Regions from separate parts of the Planococcus antarcticus DSM 14505 genome, predicted to be linked through region 2. Evidence: riboswitches for the same ligand, from Rfam matches in the RefSeq annotation. Region 2 holds a riboswitch; each other region holds the start of a gene.

Region 1 (6,867 bases), 1.7 Mb from region 2:
CGGAAGATGGGGTGACGGAGACGGAATATGCCTACGTCATGCGCGACAGAGATGGACGGATTACCCATGAGCATGACAGCGATAAAGCCGGTTTGTTTTCCATGCCGGAATGGGAGGGACTGCTCGCAGAAGCGGGATTCCAGGCTCATTTTGAACGAGTGGCGTTTTCGAAAGAGCCGGGAACTTATTTTGGCATTGCCGCGACGCAGCTGAATTAAAAGAAGAAGGGAGCGGTTCCAGGATTGTTTTGGAAATTGCTCTTTTTTGTTGGCTTGGTATATTAGTTTTGGTGCCTCATTCTTCGGACTATGCTGTGAAGTAGTGAACAATAGGAAGGGATGATAATGGACATGGAACAATACCGCATCAACCCGGACAAAGGGATGGAGTTTGGCATTTATACATTGGGGGATCATCTCCCAGATCCACTTACAGGACAACGGATTTCGGCAGGAGAGCGAATTCAAGAAATCATCGGCCTCGCGCAGTTGGCAGATCAGGCGGGACTCGATTGTTTCAGCGTTGGGGAGAGTCATCAGGAATATTTCACGACCCAGGCGCATACAGTCGTGCTGGCAGCGATTGCGTAGGCGACACAAAACATTAAGATTTCCAGCTCTTCTACCATCATCAGCACGTCAGATCCGGTGCGTGTTTTCGAAGATTTTGCTACCATCGATTTGATTTCGAATGGCTGTGCAGAAATCATCGCCGGGCGAGCATCGCGTGTCGGTTTGTTCGAATTGCTCGGCTACGATATCCGTTATGATGAGGAATTGTATGAAGAGAAATTTGAGTTGTTGCTGCAAATTAACAGACAGGAAACAGTGGACTGGAGCGGCCGATTCCGTGCACCGCTGCGGGACGCACGAGTCATTCCACGTCCGCAGGCGGGATCGCTTCCGATTTGGCGCGCGGTTGGTGGTCATCCAGCAAGTGCCATCAAAGCAGGTCATGCCGGCGTACCAATGATGCTCGCGACACTTGGAGGTCCTGTAGAAACCTTTAAGCACACCATTGATGTCTACCGCGAAGCAGCCGAGGAAAGTGGCTTTACCCCTTTGGAGTTACCAGTGGCGATGGCTGGATTTTTCAATGTTGCTGAAACGACACAACAAGCAATGGAAGAAGTTGATCCACATGAGGACAAAGGAATGCAGAAAACCAATGGTCGAGGTTATCCACAAAATGCTTTTATGCACGGTGCTGAAATGGACAGCGTTATGAACATCGGCAGTCCCCAGCAAATCATTGAAAAAATTCTTTATCAACACGAATTATATGGACATCAACGCTATATCGCCCAAATGGATTTTGGTGGCGTACCTATCGACCGCTTAAAGCGCAATATCGACTTAATCGGTACAGAAATTCTGCCAGAAATTAGGAAGTATACGGTGAAAAAATAACCAAAAAAGATGGTCCTGGCATTTAACCAGAATCATCTTTTTCGGTTATTGCTGATTTACTTTTAAAGCAGATACAAAATCCAGAAGATCCTTCAAAGGCACATCCGCCATCGAATCTAACCGGTGCTCAACATTCCCGAACTCCATTGTACTCGTTATCTTGTTCGGCACAACCACACAACTCATACCGGCTCGCTTAGCCGCCGTTGCGCCATGAGCAGAATCTTCAAAAACAAGACATGCTTCAGGAGACAAATCCAAACACTTAGCCGCTTGAAGATACAATGCGGGATCGGGCTTCACTTTTTCGACATGGTCTGAAGTTCGGATGCAATGGAAATGATCAAACAGTTCTAGATTTTTCAAATGACCTGAAACCCAGCGATAACTAGAACTCGATGCCAAGCCAACTTTCAAATCCAGCTCCTGTGCCATCTGCAAATACTCAACTACGCCATCGCGTGGTTTTTCCTGCGACAAAACCGAAAGAAACTTTTCTTTATATTGTTTATTGAGCAACTCATGTTCAACCGGCTTGCCAATTTGCTGCTCCATATAATGAAATGGTGAAAAACCACCATCTGTACCGACTTCATTTTGCCACAGCGCGAGTGGCAGCTCGCTGTCATACTGACCGAACATTTCTTGGAGAATGTGATATTGGTGCGTTTCTGTATCAAAAATCAATCCGTCAAAATCAAATATAATTCCGTTTATCATAAGGCACGTCCTTTGCTGCTTAAATGAATAAGCTTAACTGTGAAATTAATCCTACGTAGTCTTGTCGCAAAGCCCGTGAACACATTGTCGTTAAAAAATACCTGAAATACAGTATTCACAATTCTATAGTGATTCAATGATATAAAGCAAAATAACGGAGACTCCCGCGGGATAGCGAGACCCTGGTAGCTGGAAGAGCGACGCCCTGTCACGCCAGCTGCATGACCCGCGTCGTGCGGGCCCGAAAGCGCAGTTGTTTTGCAGAATATCAATTACAGAATAGGGCTCATTTTCACTCATTCACGTCAGCAACTTTGTCACTTCACGTGAAATGGCGTGTGTATTGATTGCTGATTCGAGCTGTCCATTTTTCACGCAGTCGATAAATTCGGCTAGCTCGTAATACATCGAATCGAATTCGTGTACGACAGACAAATCTTCTGTCTCGCCACCTCTGTATTTAATCGTGATAAGTTTAGGGTCGCTGATGCGGTCGATTTCAATAATCCCGTTCTCACCTTGAATTTCACTTGGCATAAACGAATCCGAAATCTTCGAGTACATAATGACTGCTTCTATTCCGGCATAATTCAAAATCATGCTGCCTTGTCCATCGGCACCTGTCGACAATAAAAAGTTATTCTTCATGGCTGATTCGGGGGTGCCTGCCAAATGGATGATGGGTGCAATGCAGTAAACGCCTAAATCCATTTTAGCACCATTGCCGAGCTCAGGTTTAAAGGCATTTTCAATGACACCATTCTTATAATTATCATAGCGTGAAGAATATTGATTATAATGAAAGACAAAACGGCGGATCGGCCCGATTTTATCCATATTCTTTTTCAAATTCAAGAAAGACGGAACAACCGTCGATTTCATTGCTTCCATATAAGTTGCTTTATGAGTCTGCGAAGCTCCAATGACCTGGTCCATTTCCTCAACGGACGTAACGGCAGGCTTTTCGCACAGAACATGAATGCCATGTTCCATGGCCAGTATGCTTTGCTGGGCATGGAAGGCATTGGGAGATGCGATATAAACCGCATCGATATGGCCGCTTTTGAACATAGCTTTCATATCGGTATAGACATTTTGGACTTCGTACTTAGTCGCAAATGCGCTAGCGTTCTCCATCGTACGGGAATAAACTGCGCCAATCGTGAATTCAGGATGTTCTTTGGCCGCTTTTATAAACCGATCAGTAATCCAATTTGTTCCGATAATGCCAAATCTCATTCCAATTCCTCCTAAAGAAAAGTGATTATAGTTTTCTTAACCTCTATTCTAACCTAGATTTTAAAAAAGAGAGAAATTAGTCTTTTCTTCTGTGCAATTCAAAAACACCTTCCAACTCGGGAGGTGTTTTAAAAGAGTCAATCAAAAATCTTTTTTCTCCCATTCATCCTCTGGAATTTCGAGGTCTTCACCCGAGAAGCGCTCTTCCTGAAACGGATCAGCATTCATATGAAAGCCGTTTTGTTCTCAGAAACCGGGCTGGTTTTCACCGATGAATTCGATGCCGCGGACCCACTTGACACTTTTTCAGAAATACAGGTGGGGGACCATGAAGCGCAGTGGATAGACGTGTTTGGCGGTGAGTGGCTCACTATCAAGTGAATGGGCAAGCTAGTACGTCTTCCCGGTCGAGGTCGGAGAGGGCAACATTAGTAGTGTAATCATAGTCGTCGTGAAGCATGACATAGCTGCTTTTAGGCATTACGCCCAGGTCTTTTAACAAGTCGACAAAGCGGACGCCTGTAAACGTATTGTCAAATCGGGACCAGCGCGTCACACAATGGATGTCGCGGGTCACAGTCGTTTGCGGCAATTTCAACAGATCATCACAATGCAGCGTGATTTCCTTGTCGACTTGTCCAAAAATTTTCAAAGTCCAAGTGGCCATATCGTATTCCGGTACTTCGCCTTCATGCAGGACTGGAAGGCGCTCCGTCAAGACTTGTCCCGGAGGCAGGCGTTCGGCCAATGAGGGATCCACTACAGGCACTCGTGTTCGTTTGATCCTTTCGGCTTTGCTCAACTTCATGCGATCACTCCTTTAACTAAATAAAACTCTTCCGCTAAAAAGGAGAAGAGTGGTTGTCTGCTGGTAAAATTCTCTTGCTCATCTCTCAGAACAACTCGGTTCTGTTGGATTTGGGACCATTCCAGCTAGTGAACTGGCGGTCGCCGGGCGTTGTCGGGCCATACCCTTTGCCTCTCTTGATAAGGATGTACAGTATTTAATTTTTTGTGTGACTTATTTTATCTAAACGAACGGTTTCTTACAAGATTATTCGGAAAATTATTCAGCTTCTCTCCAGCTGGCGTTATACTGGAAGTACGTAGAGGATTTGCCGGAATGGGCGAGCTCGATTTTAGAAGAATAAGGGGTCCTTTAAATGAAAAAAATGATGTGTCTTCTAAGTATAGCTATGTTGATGAGCGGCTGCGGCAATACGTCAGCAAACGATGATGAACTGCTTGTTTCGACAGCCTCCAGCCTGACCGAAGTGATGAAAAGGATGGAACAGGAGTTTCACAAGGTGGAACCGGATATTGAACTGAGCTTTAATTACGGCTCATCCAGCAAGCTGAGAAGCCAGATTGAACAAGGCGCACCGACAGACCTGTTTTTATCGGCTAGTGAAAAAGATATGGAATTGCTCGAAAAGCAGCAATTGGTTGAGTCGGAAAGTGTCAGGCCATTTGCTGGAAATCGTCTTGTTCTTGCTTCAGGTAAAGAATTTCCAGAAACTACAAATTTTGCGACTGTTTTATTGAATACAGAAGAAACTATTGCGGTGGGAGAGCCGGACAGCGTGCCACTTGGAGCTTATACAAAGCAAGAATTTGAAAGCCAGAAGCTATGGAAACCGCTTGAAGGCAGGCTTGTTTATGCCAAAGATGCCCGTCAAGTCGTGACGTATGTTGAAAGTGGGAATGCTGATCTTGGCATTATTTATTCTTCTGATGCTGTTATTTCCCGGGAAATAGTAGGGATACTTGAAGTGCCGTGGAAAATGGATTCTATTATTTATCCAGGAGCCATCGTAACAGCTTCTGGAAATCAACAGGCAGCATCCGTTTTTCTGGATTTTGTCACCGGTCCAAAAGGGCAGGCTATTCTTGAGCAATATGGCTTTTTACCGGCAGATGGAGAAACACCATGATGGCGTATGATTTGTCGCCACTTTGGTTATCACTGCGAGTAGCAGCTATTTCCACATTATTTGTGTTTTTGGTCAGCCTTGCGCTGGCGCGATTCATGAGCCGGCGCGAATTTTTCGGCAAAAGCCTTGTTGAAGCTTTGATTCTTTTGCCTTTAGTTCTACCGCCGACAGTCATTGGCTTCGGCTTGATTGTGTTGTTCGGTGTCAACGGTCCACTGGGCATTTTGCTTGAGCAATGGTTCGGATTTCGAGTGGTTTTTACTTGGATTGGTGCAGCAATTGCCTCTTTTGTGGTGTCTTTGCCGCTGATGTATCAAAGTGTCCTCGCTGCTTTTGAAAAAGTAGATCCGCGCTGGGAAAATGTTGCACGGACGATGGGGGTATCTGAATGGCGCATTTTTCGGACCATCACATTTCCGCTGGCCTGGTCGGGCATACTTGCCGGATTGATCCTGGCATTTGCACGGGGAATCGGCGAATTCGGTGCGACACTAATGATCGCAGGTTATATACCAGGTGTGACGGAAACGGTGCCGCTGGCGATTTACTTTGCTTATGAAGCAGGAGATATGGAAAAATCCTTGTTTTGGGTGCTGATTATTTCCTCACTTGGGGTAGCCGCCATCACATGGGTCAATTACTGGCGCAGAAAGACCGCCATGCGTATCGGAAGGGAGTGAGCAAATGCTTTTAGTGGACTTTCAAAAACAGTTAGACCATTTTAGTTTAAAAATGGTATTCGAGCTAGACCGAGAAATCCTGGCACTGGTTGGCTCTTCCGGTTCCGGTAAGACAACACTGCTGAATTGCCTGGCGGGAATTGTTCATCCAGATGCCGGGCAGATTTCATTGAATGGCACAGATTTTTTTAAAAGCGGACAAAAGCCGCTTAAGATTCAAAAGAGGAAAGTCGGCTATTTGTTTCAGGATTATGCGTTGTTCCCGCATTTGACTGTAGAACAAAATATTTTGTACGCAGTGCCTCGGGGAACGGATATCTTACATATTACGGAACTGACAAAAATTCTAGGTATCACCAGTCTGTTGGCCAAATACCCCCATCAGATTTCAGGTGGTGAAAAGCAACGTGTCGCATTAACACGTTCTTTAGCTGCCCAGCCGGATATCCTGTTGCTTGATGAACCCTTTTCAGCCTTGGATGACGCCAACCGTGACCACTGTCAGGAGGAACTGTTGCGGATCCACCAACAATGGCAAATTCCGATGATCTTTGTGACACACCGGATTGCGGATGCTGAGAAGCTGGCAGATCGCATTATGCGGATTGAAAAGGGACAAATGACAGAGAAGACCGTGGGTTGAGGACAACTGAAGTTTTAGGTAAATCATGGTAAAGTGACAATAACGAAGAAACTGTTTGAGCAATCAAACGGCTAGAAAGTAGGAAGCAAAGTGGATGAACGCTATTCAAGACAAGTCTTATTTAAACCGCTTGGCCAAACGGGTCAGCAAAAACTATCTTTAGCGACAGTCACCATCGTTGGATGTGGGGCTTTAGGGTCGGCGATTGCTGAAACATTGACGCGTGCCGGTATTGGAACCAT
Region 2 (6,867 bases):
TAAATGCCTGAGTCGCCAGAAAAGCTGCTTCTTTTTCCGGTTCCTGAAATATGTCGTGGTAACAGAATTTCCATTCTTTGTAGCTGAACTCGGTAAGCTGCTGCTTCAGCAGCCATTGGCGAGCCGCTTCTTTTTCGGTGATCACATCCCGCTCCGCTGTGTGTAGATAAGTCGGAATCTGAGGATACACCTGAACAGCAGCTGCAGTTTCTTTCATATATCCCTGTAACTCTTTATACCATCCCGCAGTAATAACAGAGTGATAAAGCTTGCTTTCGGTTTCCTGGCTATAAGAAAAGCGGTCGCGTGTTAGATGGCGCAGCTCGATGCCATGGTCTATTTTTCTGCGGCCCGTCAATTGCGCAACGCCTGGGAATGCATTCGGCGCTTTTGGCGGCAATTTCTTTAACTGCAGCCAAGGAGACGTAAAGATGGCGCCTGCTACATTGAATTTGCGGTTGCCGAGGACATTCATGGTGATCGTAGCACCGAGGCCGTGGGCAATAACAAACACCGGCAGATCATTTTCTGACGAAAGCTTCAGCATATCATTAACTGCCTGCTCATAGTCATCGAATGACTCCCGGTGAACCTTGTCTGCCCCTGCGTTTTTGCCATGACCCGGCAAATCACCCATATAGATATCAAAACCGGCCGAACGCCACTTTTCAATTTGCCATGCATAACGCAAATGTTGTTCATATGCACTATGTATCAACAAGACTACTGCCTTTGCTGGTCCGTCAGCTTGCCATTTCCACATAATCCAACTTCCTTTCCCTGCCAATCAATTCTTGATGTTGTATTTTAATTTGACGTTTTGACTTGATTTGTTACGATTAAGAATATCTTATCTTGTTTAAAGGAGCTTTGCCATGATTTATCCATTTAAAGAAAAATCCCCCCAAATCGATCCATCTGTTTTTATTGCAGATTATACCACCATCTCCGGTGACGTGATGATTGGCGCAGACTCTTCTGTGTGGTTTAACACCGTTATTCGTGGTGACGTTTCCCCAACGATTATTGGTGAAAAAGTTAATATTCAAGACCTGTGCATGCTTCACCAAAGCCCAGGGAAAATATTGCTCCTTGAAGACAACGTGACGATTGGCCATCAAGTGACTCTGCATAGCTGCACCATTCGGAAAGGCGCTTTGGTCGGCATGGGTTCTATTATTCTTGATGGTGCAGAAGTCGGAGAAGGTGCGTTTGTTGGGGCGGGCAGTTTAGTGCCCCCTGGCAAAGTGATTCCTCCTGGCATGCTTGCTCTCGGTCGTCCTGCAAAAGTCATTCGCGAACTCCGCGAAGACGACAAAGAAGACATGGAACGAATTGTTCGTGAGTACGCTGAAAAAGGGGCTTATTACAAATCGTTTCAAAAAGAGTAAAGCATTAAAAAAAGGACGACCGGGCATTACTGCCTAGTCGTCCTTTTTTTACATGCCAGCTTATACGCCAGCCTGTTCTTTTAAGATCGCTGCTTTGTCTGTACGTTCCCAAGGCAAATCAACATCTGTACGGCCAAAATGTCCGTAAGCTGCAGTCTGCTTGTAGATCGGGCGACGAAGATCTAGCATTTTGATGATTCCAGCAGGACGCAAATCAAAGTTCGCGCGTACCAAATCGTCTAATTTGTCTTCATCGACAAGACCAGTGCCAAACGTGTCAAAAGCGATCGATACAGGATGTGCTACACCGATTGCATACGCCAATTGCACTTCACATTTGTCTGCAAGACCAGCTGCTACGATGTTTTTCGCTACATAACGAGCAGCGTAGGCTGCTGAACGGTCAACTTTTGTCGCGTCTTTTCCTGAGAAAGCACCGCCGCCGTGACGTGCATAGCCACCGTATGTATCAACGATGATTTTGCGGCCAGTCAAGCCTGCATCTCCTTGAGGTCCGCCAATAACGAAACGACCAGTTGGGTTGATGAAGTACTTGGTTTCTTCATCGATCCATTTTGCTGGTACAACTTCTTTAATGACATATTCTTTAATATTGCGTTGAATTTGCTCCAAAGTTACTTCTGGATGATGTTGAGTAGAGATAACAATCGTGTCCACGCGAAGTGGTTTATTGTTTTCATCATACTCAACGGTCACTTGCGTTTTGCCATCTGGACGTAAATACGGAAGAATTTCTTCTTTGCGTACTTCAGCTAAGCGGCGCGCCAATTTATGCGCCAACGAAATCGGCAATGGCATCAATTCTTCTGTTTCATTGTTAGCGTACCCGAACATCAACCCTTGGTCGCCTGCTCCGATATCATCCAATTCTTTATCTGTCATTTGGCCTTCGCGTGATTCAAGTGCTACGTTGACACCTGCAGCAATATCCGGTGATTGCTCATCAATCGCTGTAAGAACAGCACTTGTTTCTGAGTCAAAACCATATTTAGCTCGCGTGTATCCGATTTCTCTTACGGTTTGTCGAACAACTTTTGGAATATCTACATAAGTGGAAGTGGTGATTTCTCCGGCTACCAGAACCAACCCTGTAGTTACTGTTGTTTCGCACGCGACACGCGCATTTGGATCCTCGGTTAAGATTGCATCTAAAATAGCATCTGATATTTGGTCACAGATTTTATCCGGATGTCCTTCTGTTACTGATTCTGATGTAAACAATCGACGGTTTTTCAAAAATGTTCCTCCTTATATCCTGCGAGATTGCTCTCGAAATTGATACGGTACTCGTTTCCCATGTCAAGTTTGTTCCAGAAAAATCCGGATTGAACTTCAAGCCGTTGTGGCCTTTTACACGAGGATTAAGGGCATTCCATAAGAAAAGCGCAAGCGCCCGTGTAGATTCGACGGGCATGAGACGATCTGGCGAAGCAACGTGTTTTTGTCGCACAGCCAGAGTGGCTTATGATCCCGAGAATCTGGGTGCTGGGGTCTAGACCAAAATATGCCGCTTCCCTAGCCTCGCTCAAACTCACAAATGTATGTTCTTATAGACATAAAAAAATCCTTTCACTCATTCATCATGAGGAAAGGAAAATCATCTTAAGCACCTTTCACTCTTATCATCCAAGGCCTGTGCGCCTTGCTTCAGGTTGGGCACCATCACTGCAGTTGCAGCAGGTTGCCGGGTTTCATAGGGCCTGTCCCCTCCACCAGCTCGGAATAAGAGTATCCGTTCAATTTTTCATCATACGGAAGTAGCATAAAAATGTCAATGTTTTTGGCAAACAAAATTATTTCTTTTAGTTTTTTTTGAGAATTTTTTTGGGTGACCGCTGTCAGATGGTGTAGGAAGCCGACTAAAAAAGATTTTGAATGACCCTTATATGGTCTGTTTGTCCGGATTTTGCAACCTCATGTAGAGGTGCAATTCAATAATTTTGATTTCCGAAGTGGATTAGTATAGACTAATAAACCTAATGTGTTATACTAATGAACGAATATACATCCTCCCCATCGTCATGGGAATAACAGAAAAGGAAGGTACATATATATGACTTCAGTGAACTTTGCAAACGATTTAAAGGATCTTTTAACTGGCCAAAATGTACATGTTCAATTATCAGTGCCACAACTAGTGGAAGCAGCAACATCCCGCGGGGAAGCGGTATTGACTCGGGAAGGCGCTGTAAAAGCGGAAACAGGAAAATACACTGGCCGCTCACCGAAAGACAAATACATGGTCGAAGAAGAAAGCTCTAAAAACAAAGTCGACTGGGGCAATGTGAACCGTCCGATTTCCAGCGAAGTGTTTGAAAAACTGTACGCCAAAGTCATCAAGCATTTAAAAGAAAAAGATGCACTTTTCGTTTTCAAAGGATTTGCAGGAGCAGACCACGAATCACGTGTGCCGATCCAAACAATCAATGAATACGCATGGCATAACTTGTTTGCTCATCAATTGTTCATCCGTCCTTCGGCTGAGGAATTGGCAGCACATGAAGCTGAATTTACTGTGGTTTATGCCCCTACTTTCATGGCAGACCCCGCAGTTGATGGTACAGCTTCAGAAACATTCATTATCGCATCGATGGAACAACGCATTATTTTGATCGGCGGAACTGAGTACGCTGGCGAAATGAAGAAATCAATTTTTTCTATTATGAACTACCTATTGCCGGAACGAGGTATTCTTCCGATGCACTGTTCAGCAAACGTTGGCCAGGACGGCGATGTGACTTTGTTCTTCGGCTTGTCCGGTACAGGCAAAACGACTTTGTCGGCTGACGGAGACCGCAAGCTAATCGGCGATGACGAGCACGGCTGGTCCGATAACGGCGTCTTCAATATTGAAGGCGGATGCTATGCAAAAACCATCAACCTGTCCCGTGAAAACGAACCACAAATTTACGACGCGATTCGTTTTGGCTCGGTTCTTGAAAACGTTGTTGTAGATCCTGATACACGTATTCCCGACTACAATGATGGATCATTAACTGAAAACACTCGTGCAGCTTACGCAATGCAAGCCATCGACAATATCGTGGACCCTTCAGTAGCAGGGCACCCAAAAACAATTGTCTTCTTAACAGCTGATGCATTTGGCGTATTACCTCCAATCAGTAAATTAACAAAAGAACAAGCTATGTACCATTTCCTAAGTGGTTACACTTCGAAATTAGCTGGTACAGAACGCGGAATCACAATACCTGAAGCTACATTCTCAACTTGCTTTGGTTCACCTTTCTTGCCATTACACGCAACGGTGTACGCAGAAATGCTTGGCAAAAAAATCGATGAGCATGGTGTTCAAGTTTTCCTTGTTAACACAGGGTGGACAGGCGGAGTATATGGCGTTGGAAGCCGTATGAAGCTTTCTTACACACGCAAGATGGTTCGCGCTGCAATCAAAGGCAACTTGAACAATGTTGCTACTGAACAAGAAGCCATCTTCGACTTTGAAATTCCAACTGAAGTTCCTGGAGTGCCAAGTGAAGTATTAAACCCACGCAATGCATGGTCGGATAAAGATGCATACGACCAAAAAGCAACGGAATTGTCGCAAGAATTCCAAGAAAACTTCAAGAAGTTCGGTACTGTTGCACCTGAAATCAGTGTGTTAGGCGGTCCTGTTCAAAAATAAAGAGTTTACAAAAGCCCGTTCGGATTTTACTCCGAACGGGCTTTTGTGTTCTAGATGAAAAATAGAACTGTCACTTTTCGATACCTCGTTATGCCTCTGTATCTCTCATCCACTTACAAACCGCTTTAACTGTTTTTCGGTTGGCTGCTGGCGGGAAGAAATGCGTATAATTTGGAAAGTACCAGGTTTCATGCTTCTGGTCGTTAAGCTTTAATGCCTCTTCTAGTAAATAGGCCTGTTCAGCGGACACATTTTCGTCCTGTAGACCATGGATAATCAGCATCGGCACATGGTTTTCTTCGATTCGCAATAACGGATTGCGTTCTTCGTACTCGGTCAGTGCTGTATTCGGTGTGCCCCCATAGAGACGCTTCATCATGCGTCGCATATCCGGACGTTCTTTGTAGGTCAATACCGTATCTGTAACTCCAGCCCAAGTGACAAGTGACGTAATATCCGGACGCAGAATTGCGGTCCACAAGGCCATGATGCCGCCTCTTGAAAATGCCAGCAGGTGCACCTTTCCGTTGCTGAATTTCTTTAATACATCGACTGCATAGACGGCATCCCAGCGATCAGCTCCGGCAAACTCGTCTCGACCTTCTCCGCCTCGGTTGCCTCTGTAATAAGGCGCAAACACTACAAAGCCCTGCGCAGCAAATTGGGCAATCCGGGCAGGGCGCACCATGCCAATCGACTGGATACCTCCCCTCAAGTACAAGATGCCGCTATAAGTTCCTGGCTCTTTCGGTTCCGCAAGCATCCCTTTGACCTTTAAACCTTCTGACCAATAAACGATTTCCGTTAAACGGACATGGGGATTGGGTGAAGGATAGCGTTTTTTCGATCTAATCGTCCCATTTTTCAAGTTGTTTCACCTTCTCTATTATTGTCCTCATTCCTGCGTCTTTCATTAGGAAACTAAACTCACCGCCCGGCTCTAACTCTTCCACCAGTATAATTCCTTGCGTCTCAAGAAGCGGAATCTTGTTCACCTTTTCCACCGCTCCAACAAAAACGGTTTTGCAAAACGGTTTTGTTGAATAAACCATGTATTCAGCGAACCATTCGAGGCTATTTACACAGGCACCAGTTTCCTCATACACTTCCCGCTTTGCAGCAGCTTGTAAACTTTCACCAGTTTCTACTTTGCCACCTGGAAACTCCAGGCCCCGCTCGTTATGCCTCGTCAGCACCCATTTTCCGTTGTAGCGGCAGATTACCAGAACATGCCTGCTTTCGTAAGAAAAATTATTTTTTTCGAATGATAGTTCACATGGATAGCCGTTCAAATCCCGATACTGCATTCTTCCACCTCGATGCCATAAGAAAAGCGTACACTAAAAATAAGTGTACGCTTGTATAATTCTATTTTACTTCTTTTCACCAAGGAATGCTGATAACATCCAAGAATGTTTTTCTAAATTCTGGTGAACGGCATTCAACATATCTTCTGTCATGTCATCGCCGTCTGCGGCAGCCAGTTCCATGCCTTTTTTCAAGGATTTCATGATTTCATCGTAATCACTGACTACAGTATCGACCATGTCTTCTGCCGATTCCTTGCTACTAGCTTCTTCAATCACTGACAGTTCGAGCTGTTCTTTCATAGTAGCGACCGGTTTACCGCCTAGTGCTAGTAAACGCTCAGCAATTTCGTCCATGTGAAGAGTGGCCTCATTGTACAATTCCTCAAATTTCACATGTAATGTAAAAAACGAAGGTCCTTTTACATACCAATGAAAATTATGTAATTTCGTATAGGCAACCGACCATGTCGCCACTTGCACATTTAGTTCGTGGTTTAATTCG
Region 3 (6,867 bases), 1.4 Mb from region 2:
ACGTCTTCAACAATTTCAAGCGTCAAATATTCAATGGCATGCGGCAGTTTTTGCTGATCCAGGATAGTCAGTTTCTGGCCATTCCATTTGATGGACAAAGGAATACTCATTTGCGCGCCTCCTCCAAAATTTCCAGTAAATCGTCAATTGACGCTGTCTGCTGACCCTGCAGGATTAAAGCCCGTCCAGTCTCAAGCGCCTGCTTCTTGAAGCTGGTTCTTTTTTCCGTGTCTTCGATGCTGTCCAGGTCCTTGACATGTGCCAAGCCGATTGTCCGGCGGATCAATTCGCATCCTGCAAAACCGGTCGCATCTGTCAGTACTTTACCAAGTACATACTCCAGGTAGCCTTCTGTCGCCCTGAACGATTCAACGCTCTGCTTGTTCCATAACTCGCCGAATGAAGAAGCGAATACTTCCCATGTCTTTCCAATATCATCCACAATGACTTGGCGATTCTCGCCTTCTCGTGTGATAGACTGGAAAATCAGATTGGCTAGGAACAAGCCGACATCAAACCCAATCGGACCGTAAAAACCGAACTCCGGATCAATTACCTTGGTTTCCGTCTGGCTCGCAAAAACACTGCCTGTGTGAAGGTCGCCGTGCAGCAAGGCTTCCGATTCGGTCAAAAAGCTTTTCTTTAATTTAGCAACTTCCAGCTGCAGCTTCCGATCGCTCCAAATCGCTTCTGCCGCCGACTGAAGCTGGGGTTCGTAATCATTGGTATCGATGTCGAAGAACGGATCTGTAAAAATGAGGTCTTCTGTAATTTTGCATAGCTCCGGATTGGAAAACTCGGCGGCCAAGCGCTTTTTTTCAAAAGGATGCAAGCCGTAATCCGATGTATGGAATAAAGTCAGTGCCAGGTATTCGCCAATATCCTTCGACAACCTCGGGAAATTCTGTCCGTTGATCAAGCCTTCCCGCACAATCTCCAGGTGGGACAAATCCTCCATCACGGTAATGGCCAGCTCTTCATCCGTCGCATAGACAGCCGGTACCAATGATGGAACAAATTCTCCGTGTTTTCTTAAGACGTTGGCTTCGATCGTGGCACGCTTCAATGTCAGCGGCCAGCTTTCGCCTATGATTTTGGCATAGGGCAATGCCTGCTTGATAATTATCCGTTTGCCTGTTTCAGTATCCTCGATTTGGAAAACATAATTCAAATTGCCGTCACCGATTTCCCGGCAAGTCAATTGAGCCGCGTGGTCAAATGTGTAGACCGTTTTCGCCAATGCGATGGCTGTCGCTTCGGTTAATGCCTTATAAGTAGTTGGAACAGTAAGAGTCATCATTTATCTTCCTTTCATCTGCAATATAAAAAGCCTCTTTCAAAAAGAAAGAGGCCAGAATAAGAGATTCCATGCCTCTTATCTTTCAGAAATAAATTTCTGATGGAATTAGCACCGTGCCTTGCAGGATTTTCACCCTGGCGCCAAAGCGCCCCGTCTCACAACGGTATTACGGTCGGTTGCTGGGCGTCATCGGGCCAAAATCCCTCTGCCAGCTCTTGATAAGAGTACTACTTGTCTTGCTATTGAGTTATGAAACGAATCCTATCACGATTCAGAATTTGCTGTCAATCCAATTTTTCAATAAAACCAATTTTGCGACAACGGAGTTGACAGATTTCTACGCGCATGAAATAATCAGAATTACTTTACTGTATTCAATATGAGATTCCGCAACCCAACTACGCTTTCCGCGGGCTTGCGCTGAACTAACTCGGGCTTAACGCCCGAGTGGATTTCTTTTATGTCGCTGAGCTGTTCCCGCAGGAGTCTCCGTTGGTTTGCTCCATCTCCTAATAAGTAATATTTAAAATGATTTTATATTCATTGATATTTATTATGTTTTAATGATATCTTGGAAGAAAGAGTGGAAGGCGGCGACTCCTGCGGGAATAGCATGAGCACGAGCCACTGGACTGAGCGCAGCAAAGGAAGCGGCAGAGGCCATGCCCGCGGAAAGCGTCCGTCTGAAGCGATTTCTTCTCTGCAGAACCAGATGTTTAGTCTTACCACGGAAATCGTTGAACCTATAAAACCGACTTACCCAATTTCATATCTTTCTTATTCAGAGCAGGTGGAGGGACAAGCCCTATGATACCCGGCAACCGGTCCAATAATGGATACGGTGCTAATTCTTGCAGCCAGAACCGATGGCTGAGAAATAAGAAGTTGTTAACGCCCTTAACCTCTTCTTATTTGAAGAGGTTTTTATTTTTTAAAATTTATATGGGAGTGTGGAACAAATGAGCGTGTTGACCGCTACTTATCAAGTGTACGGAAAGCCTGGTTCGTTCGAAAAAAAGGCAGAAGGCATCGCTTTGGGACTGACTATCGGTTCCTGGACAGATTTGCCGCTGCTTGAACAGGAACAATTGAAACACCATAAGGGAAATGTGGTTTCCGTCGAGGAATTCGAAAGAGATAGCCATCCACTAAAGCCGGATCTGATAAAGGCAGAACTTGCGATTGCCTACCCAAGCGTTAATTTCTCAGCTGACTTGCCCGCCATCCTGACCACCGTTTTCGGCAAATTGTCACTGGATGGCGAAGTAAAGCTATTGGACCTGGATTTCAGCCATGATCTGCTCAGCCATTTTCCTGGACCGCGCTTCGGGATTGAAGAAATCCGCAACACACTCAGGGTAAGCGGACGGCCGCTCCTCATGAGTATTTTCAAAGGTGTCATCGGTCGCGATATGGATTTTCTATCCGCTCAATTACGCCAGCAGGCATTAGGCGGCGTGGATCTTGTTAAAGACGATGAAATTTTATTCGATAATCCGCTGACCCCATTCGAAAGTCGTATCACCACGGGCAAACGAGTGCTGGATGATGTATATGAAGAAACAGGTCACCGCACGCTTTATGCGGTGAATCTGTCAGGCAGAACTTCCGAACTGAGAGGAAAAGCACGAAAAGCACGCGAGCTTGGAGCCGATGCCTTATTGTTCAACGTCCATGCATATGGGCTGGATGTGCTACAGGAACTAGCTGAAGATGAGGAAATCGGATTGCCGCTTATGGCTCACCCCGCCTTCAGTGGTGCCTTCACTTCCTCTGCCTTCTACGGTCTCGCTACACCGCTCGCACTTGGGAAATTGATCCGTTATGCTGGCGCAGATTTTTCCCTGTTTCCTTCACCTTATGGCAGCGTCGCATTGGAGAAAACAGTCGCTCTCGAACTCGGCAAAGAGTTGACGCGGGACAGTCCACTAAAACGCAGCTTCCCCGTACCATCCGCCGGTATCCATCCGGGGCTTGTGCCTTTACTATTAGCTGATTACGGAATTGATAGTGTTATCAATGCTGGCGGTGGTGTTCATGGACATCCAGCCGGAGCCGTTGGCGGAGGACAAGCTTTCAGGCAGGCAATTGACGCAGTGCTGCAGGGAGAAACCTTGCAGTCCGCCAGCAAACAACACAAAGAATTGCAAACTGCACTTGAGCTATGGGGGTGAACAAATTGAACAAGCCGATTATTTTTTGCGATTTTGATGGCACGATTACAGCTAATGACAATATCATCGCCATTATGAAGAAATTTGATCCACCTGGCTGGGAACTAATCAAAGACCAGATTCTTGACCAATCCATCTCGATACGCGAGGGTGTTGCGAAAATGTTTTCTTTGCTGCCGGTTTCGGAAAAAGACAAAATTATTTCATATGTTCTGGAGCAAGCAGAGATACGCGAAGGTTTTAGCGATTTTGTCGCCCATGCAAAAAAACAGCAACTTCCTTTGTATATTGTTAGTGGTGGCATTGATTTTTTCGTCTATCCGCTGCTTGAACCTTTCGGACCCTTTAACGATATCTATTGCAACAGCGCTGACTTTTCAGGAGATCTCATCAAACTAGAATTTCCACATGGCTGCGATGAAAACTGTACCAGCCAGGGCTGCGGATGCTGTAAGCCATCCGTCATCCGAGAACTTTTGGACACTGAAACGAAAAGCATCGTTATCGGAGATTCCATCAGTGACTGGGAAGCTGCAAAAGAAGCAGATTTCGTCATTGCCAGGGATTTGCTGGCTGAAAAATGCAAAGAGGCTGGCATCGATTATGAGCCATTTGAAACTTTCCACGAAGTCATCGCGATTGTTGATGAATATATAGGAGTGAAGTTATGACCGAATTGCATGAAAAATGGCTGGAACTGGCTGATGTCAAAGATGAACTGGCGATTCGTGACTGGTTTATGGGAACCAGCGGCAATCTTGCCATCAAGGTGGCTGACGACCCACTCGAATTCCTGGTCACCGCCAGCGGCAAAGACAAGAAAAAACGCACGAATGAAGACTTTTTGCTCGTTGACGCCAATGGCCAGCCGGCTGTTGAAACACTGTTAAAACCCTCTGCAGAAACTTTGCTGCATTGTGCAATTTATAAAAAGACAGTTGCTGGCTGCAGTCTCCATGTTCATACAGTTGCCAATAATGTCATTTCCGAATTATACGGCGATGCCGGAAAAATCGATTTCCAAGGGCAGGAATTGATCAAGGCCTTCGGATTATGGAAAGAGGATGCGGTACTGACTATCCCCATCATCCCCAACTACGCGGATATCCCTACGCTCACCCAAGAGTTTGAAGCTTTCATTACAGCTGATAAAGGAGCAGTGCTGATCCGCAACCATGGCATCACCGTCTGGGGAAGGGACGGCTTTGAAGCGAAAAAACTGCTTGAAGCCTGTGAGTTTTTATTTCAATACCAATTGGCAGTGCAACTACACTTAAAATAAGAGAGGAAGATTAGGATGGCTATCATTAAAATTCAAGGAACAAACGAAACAATCGAAGCGCAAACAGAGGTAGCGGTATTTTTAGAGCAGCAGGAAGTCGTTTATGAACATTGGGACAACGATAAATTGCCCGAGCATCTTCGCGAAAAATTCGATTTAAGCGATGAAGATAAAGAAGAGATCCTTCAAGCATTCAAAACAGAAGTCGATGACATCTCCCAGCGCCGCGGATATCAAGCAGCGGACATCATCTCCCTGTCAGATTCCAACCCGAAACTAGATGAGCTGCTGAAAAACTTCCAGCGCAAACACATCCATACAGATGATGAAGTACGCTACATTGTCAGCGGTCATGGTGTCTTTATCATCCAGGGCAAAGACGAACGCTTTTTTGAAGTCCACCTGACGCCAGGCGACTTGATCTCGGTTCCTGAAAACATTACACATTACTTTACCCTTGCGGATGACCGAAAAGTTGTAGCGGTTCGCATTTTCGTTACAACAGAAGGATGGGTGCCGGTTTATCAGGAAGAAAGCAGCGTTCAAAACTAATAATGCGATGCAAAGATCCGACTCTGTCGGATCTTTTTTTATTTTGCAAAAATAGGTAATTTTTTTATTTCATTCAATTTTTAAGCTATAATAATTCCCAAGATATATTCTGCAAATAGAAAAGAGTGGTATAAATGAAAAAAGTGCTTCTGTCCCTATTGGCAGTTGTTATTTTACTTGGACTCCCCATTATGGTTTGGCTTTTTCAGGAAGAAAAAGGACTGAACGTAGCGATTATTGATAAGACGGTGCCGACTGAAAGCTACCGGGAGCATAAGGGGCTGACTTGGCTGCTGAATCACCACCGCTATGTATCCGATTCTCAAGGTACATACCAGGCAAATGCCGATTATTACGGCTTTTTTCCCGATGAAACAGATGAAAGCTACACGATCCGTGATTTGCCTGAAGATTTGTCTGGAACCGATCTCATTTACTTGGCGGATTCCTATGGCGTCTATGAAGAAGATCTCCCATGGCAATCAGCAGAAAAAACACCAGGCAGTTCGTCCATAATTTCCGGCGGACTCCAAATGAGCGAATGGCAGACCATCAAAAAGCAGGTTCAGTCTCAAGGTACGGACTTGGTTGTGGAGTTCAATACCTTTGCCTCCCCCACTCCCAAAGAAGTCGCGCAGGATATGAATGAATTTCTTGGACTCGAATGGAGCGGCTGGAGTGGACGCCATTTCGCGGACCTCCATTCTTCTGAAGGGGAAATTCCTCAGTGGATTGTTGACAATTATGAAAAAAATGATGTGAAATGGAATTTTGAAGGTGCTGGATTTGTTTTGGTCAATGATGACGAAGGCGAAATCGTGGTCCTTTCCGAAGAGGCAGGCGAAGTCGGCACCGACGGACTTCACCTTGCCTTCACCGAACAAGGCACTGACCAGTTTGATTTAGCGGACAGCCCTTCTTTCGCTTATTGGTTTGATATTAACCAGGCAGCTGCAGACACCAAGGTCTTGGCAGACTATCGATGGGATCTCGAAAGCGCAGGCAGTAAGAAGCTGGAAGCGGCCGGCATCCCCGAGAACTTCCCGGCCGTGTTCCATCAATCCAAGCACGGAGCAGACCTTTATTATTTTGCAGGAGATTTTGTTGATATTGCTGATGTTCCGGGCTTCTACCGCTATTCCGGGTTTTCGAAACTGCGTTCGTTTGTTTCCACGGAATCGCTGGATGCCGAAAAAAGTTTTTACTGGCAGACTTACGTACCGATGATGGAAACCATTTTAGCAAATACAGAAGATAAGAAAAAAGATCTTGAAACGGTCAAAGCAACTGCCGCCGAGAAGGACGGCATTGCTTACCCTTCCCGTGTAAACGGACAGGCATTTGAAGTCTACGAGGATGGGGAATGGCAGCCGTTCACCATTAAAGGCGTCAATATGGGAATGGCCAAACCGGGAACGTTCCCCGGAGAAGCAGCAATTACGCGTGAGGAATATGACCGCTGGTTTCAAGCAATCAGTGAGATGAACGCCAATGCAATCCGTGTCTATACGCTTCACCCACCAGCTTTCTATGAAGCGTTTGCCGCTTACAATGCCAGC

The links. A riboswitch is a leader RNA that binds a small molecule or an ion and turns the genes downstream of it on or off. The one in region 2 is predicted to bind S-adenosylmethionine.
Region 1: it holds a riboswitch for S-adenosylmethionine, as region 2 does, so the genes downstream of both, BBH88_RS16455 (sulfite oxidase-like oxidoreductase) here and metK (methionine adenosyltransferase) in region 2, are expected to answer to the same signal.
Region 3: it holds a riboswitch for S-adenosylmethionine, as region 2 does, so the genes downstream of both, mtnW (2,3-diketo-5-methylthiopentyl-1-phosphate enolase) here and metK (methionine adenosyltransferase) in region 2, are expected to answer to the same signal.

Annotation. Positions count from the first base shown of each region.
Region 1 is NZ_CP016534.2:3,348,985-3,355,851, reverse strand. It holds gene BBH88_RS16475 (class I SAM-dependent methyltransferase) at 1-218, shown strand, start outside; partial or broken gene BBH88_RS16470 (LLM class flavin-dependent oxidoreductase) at 351-1,409, shown strand; gene BBH88_RS16465 (HAD family hydrolase) at 1,455-2,129, opposite strand; gene BBH88_RS16460 (Gfo/Idh/MocA family protein) at 2,430-3,368, opposite strand; partial or broken gene BBH88_RS16455 (sulfite oxidase-like oxidoreductase) at 3,510-4,176, opposite strand; SAM riboswitch class I at 4,252-4,362, opposite strand; gene modA (molybdate ABC transporter substrate-binding protein) at 4,532-5,302, shown strand; gene modB (molybdate ABC transporter permease subunit) at 5,299-5,982, shown strand; gene BBH88_RS16440 (ATP-binding cassette domain-containing protein) at 5,987-6,625, shown strand; gene BBH88_RS16435 (ThiF family adenylyltransferase) at 6,716-6,867, shown strand, end outside.
Region 2 is NZ_CP016534.2:1,299,884-1,306,750, reverse strand. It holds gene BBH88_RS06570 (alpha/beta hydrolase) at 1-763, opposite strand, end outside; gene BBH88_RS06565 (gamma carbonic anhydrase) at 876-1,391, shown strand; gene metK (methionine adenosyltransferase) at 1,452-2,648, opposite strand; SAM riboswitch class I at 3,029-3,141, opposite strand; gene pckA (phosphoenolpyruvate carboxykinase (ATP)) at 3,466-5,055, shown strand; gene BBH88_RS06550 (alpha/beta hydrolase family protein) at 5,144-5,923, opposite strand; gene ytkD (RNA deprotection pyrophosphohydrolase) at 5,904-6,362, opposite strand; gene BBH88_RS06540 (Dps family protein) at 6,429-6,867, opposite strand, start outside.
Region 3 is NZ_CP016534.2:3,636,946-3,643,812, forward strand. It holds gene mtnA (S-methyl-5-thioribose-1-phosphate isomerase) at 1-110, opposite strand, end outside; gene mtnK (S-methyl-5-thioribose kinase) at 107-1,297, opposite strand; SAM riboswitch class I at 1,373-1,525, opposite strand; SAM riboswitch class I at 2,075-2,184, shown strand; gene mtnW (2,3-diketo-5-methylthiopentyl-1-phosphate enolase) at 2,260-3,474, shown strand; gene BBH88_RS17895 (2-hydroxy-3-keto-5-methylthiopentenyl-1-phosphate phosphatase) at 3,480-4,145, shown strand; gene BBH88_RS17900 (methylthioribulose 1-phosphate dehydratase) at 4,142-4,756, shown strand; gene BBH88_RS17905 (1,2-dihydroxy-3-keto-5-methylthiopentene dioxygenase) at 4,772-5,308, shown strand; gene BBH88_RS17910 (hypothetical protein) at 5,443-6,867, shown strand, end outside.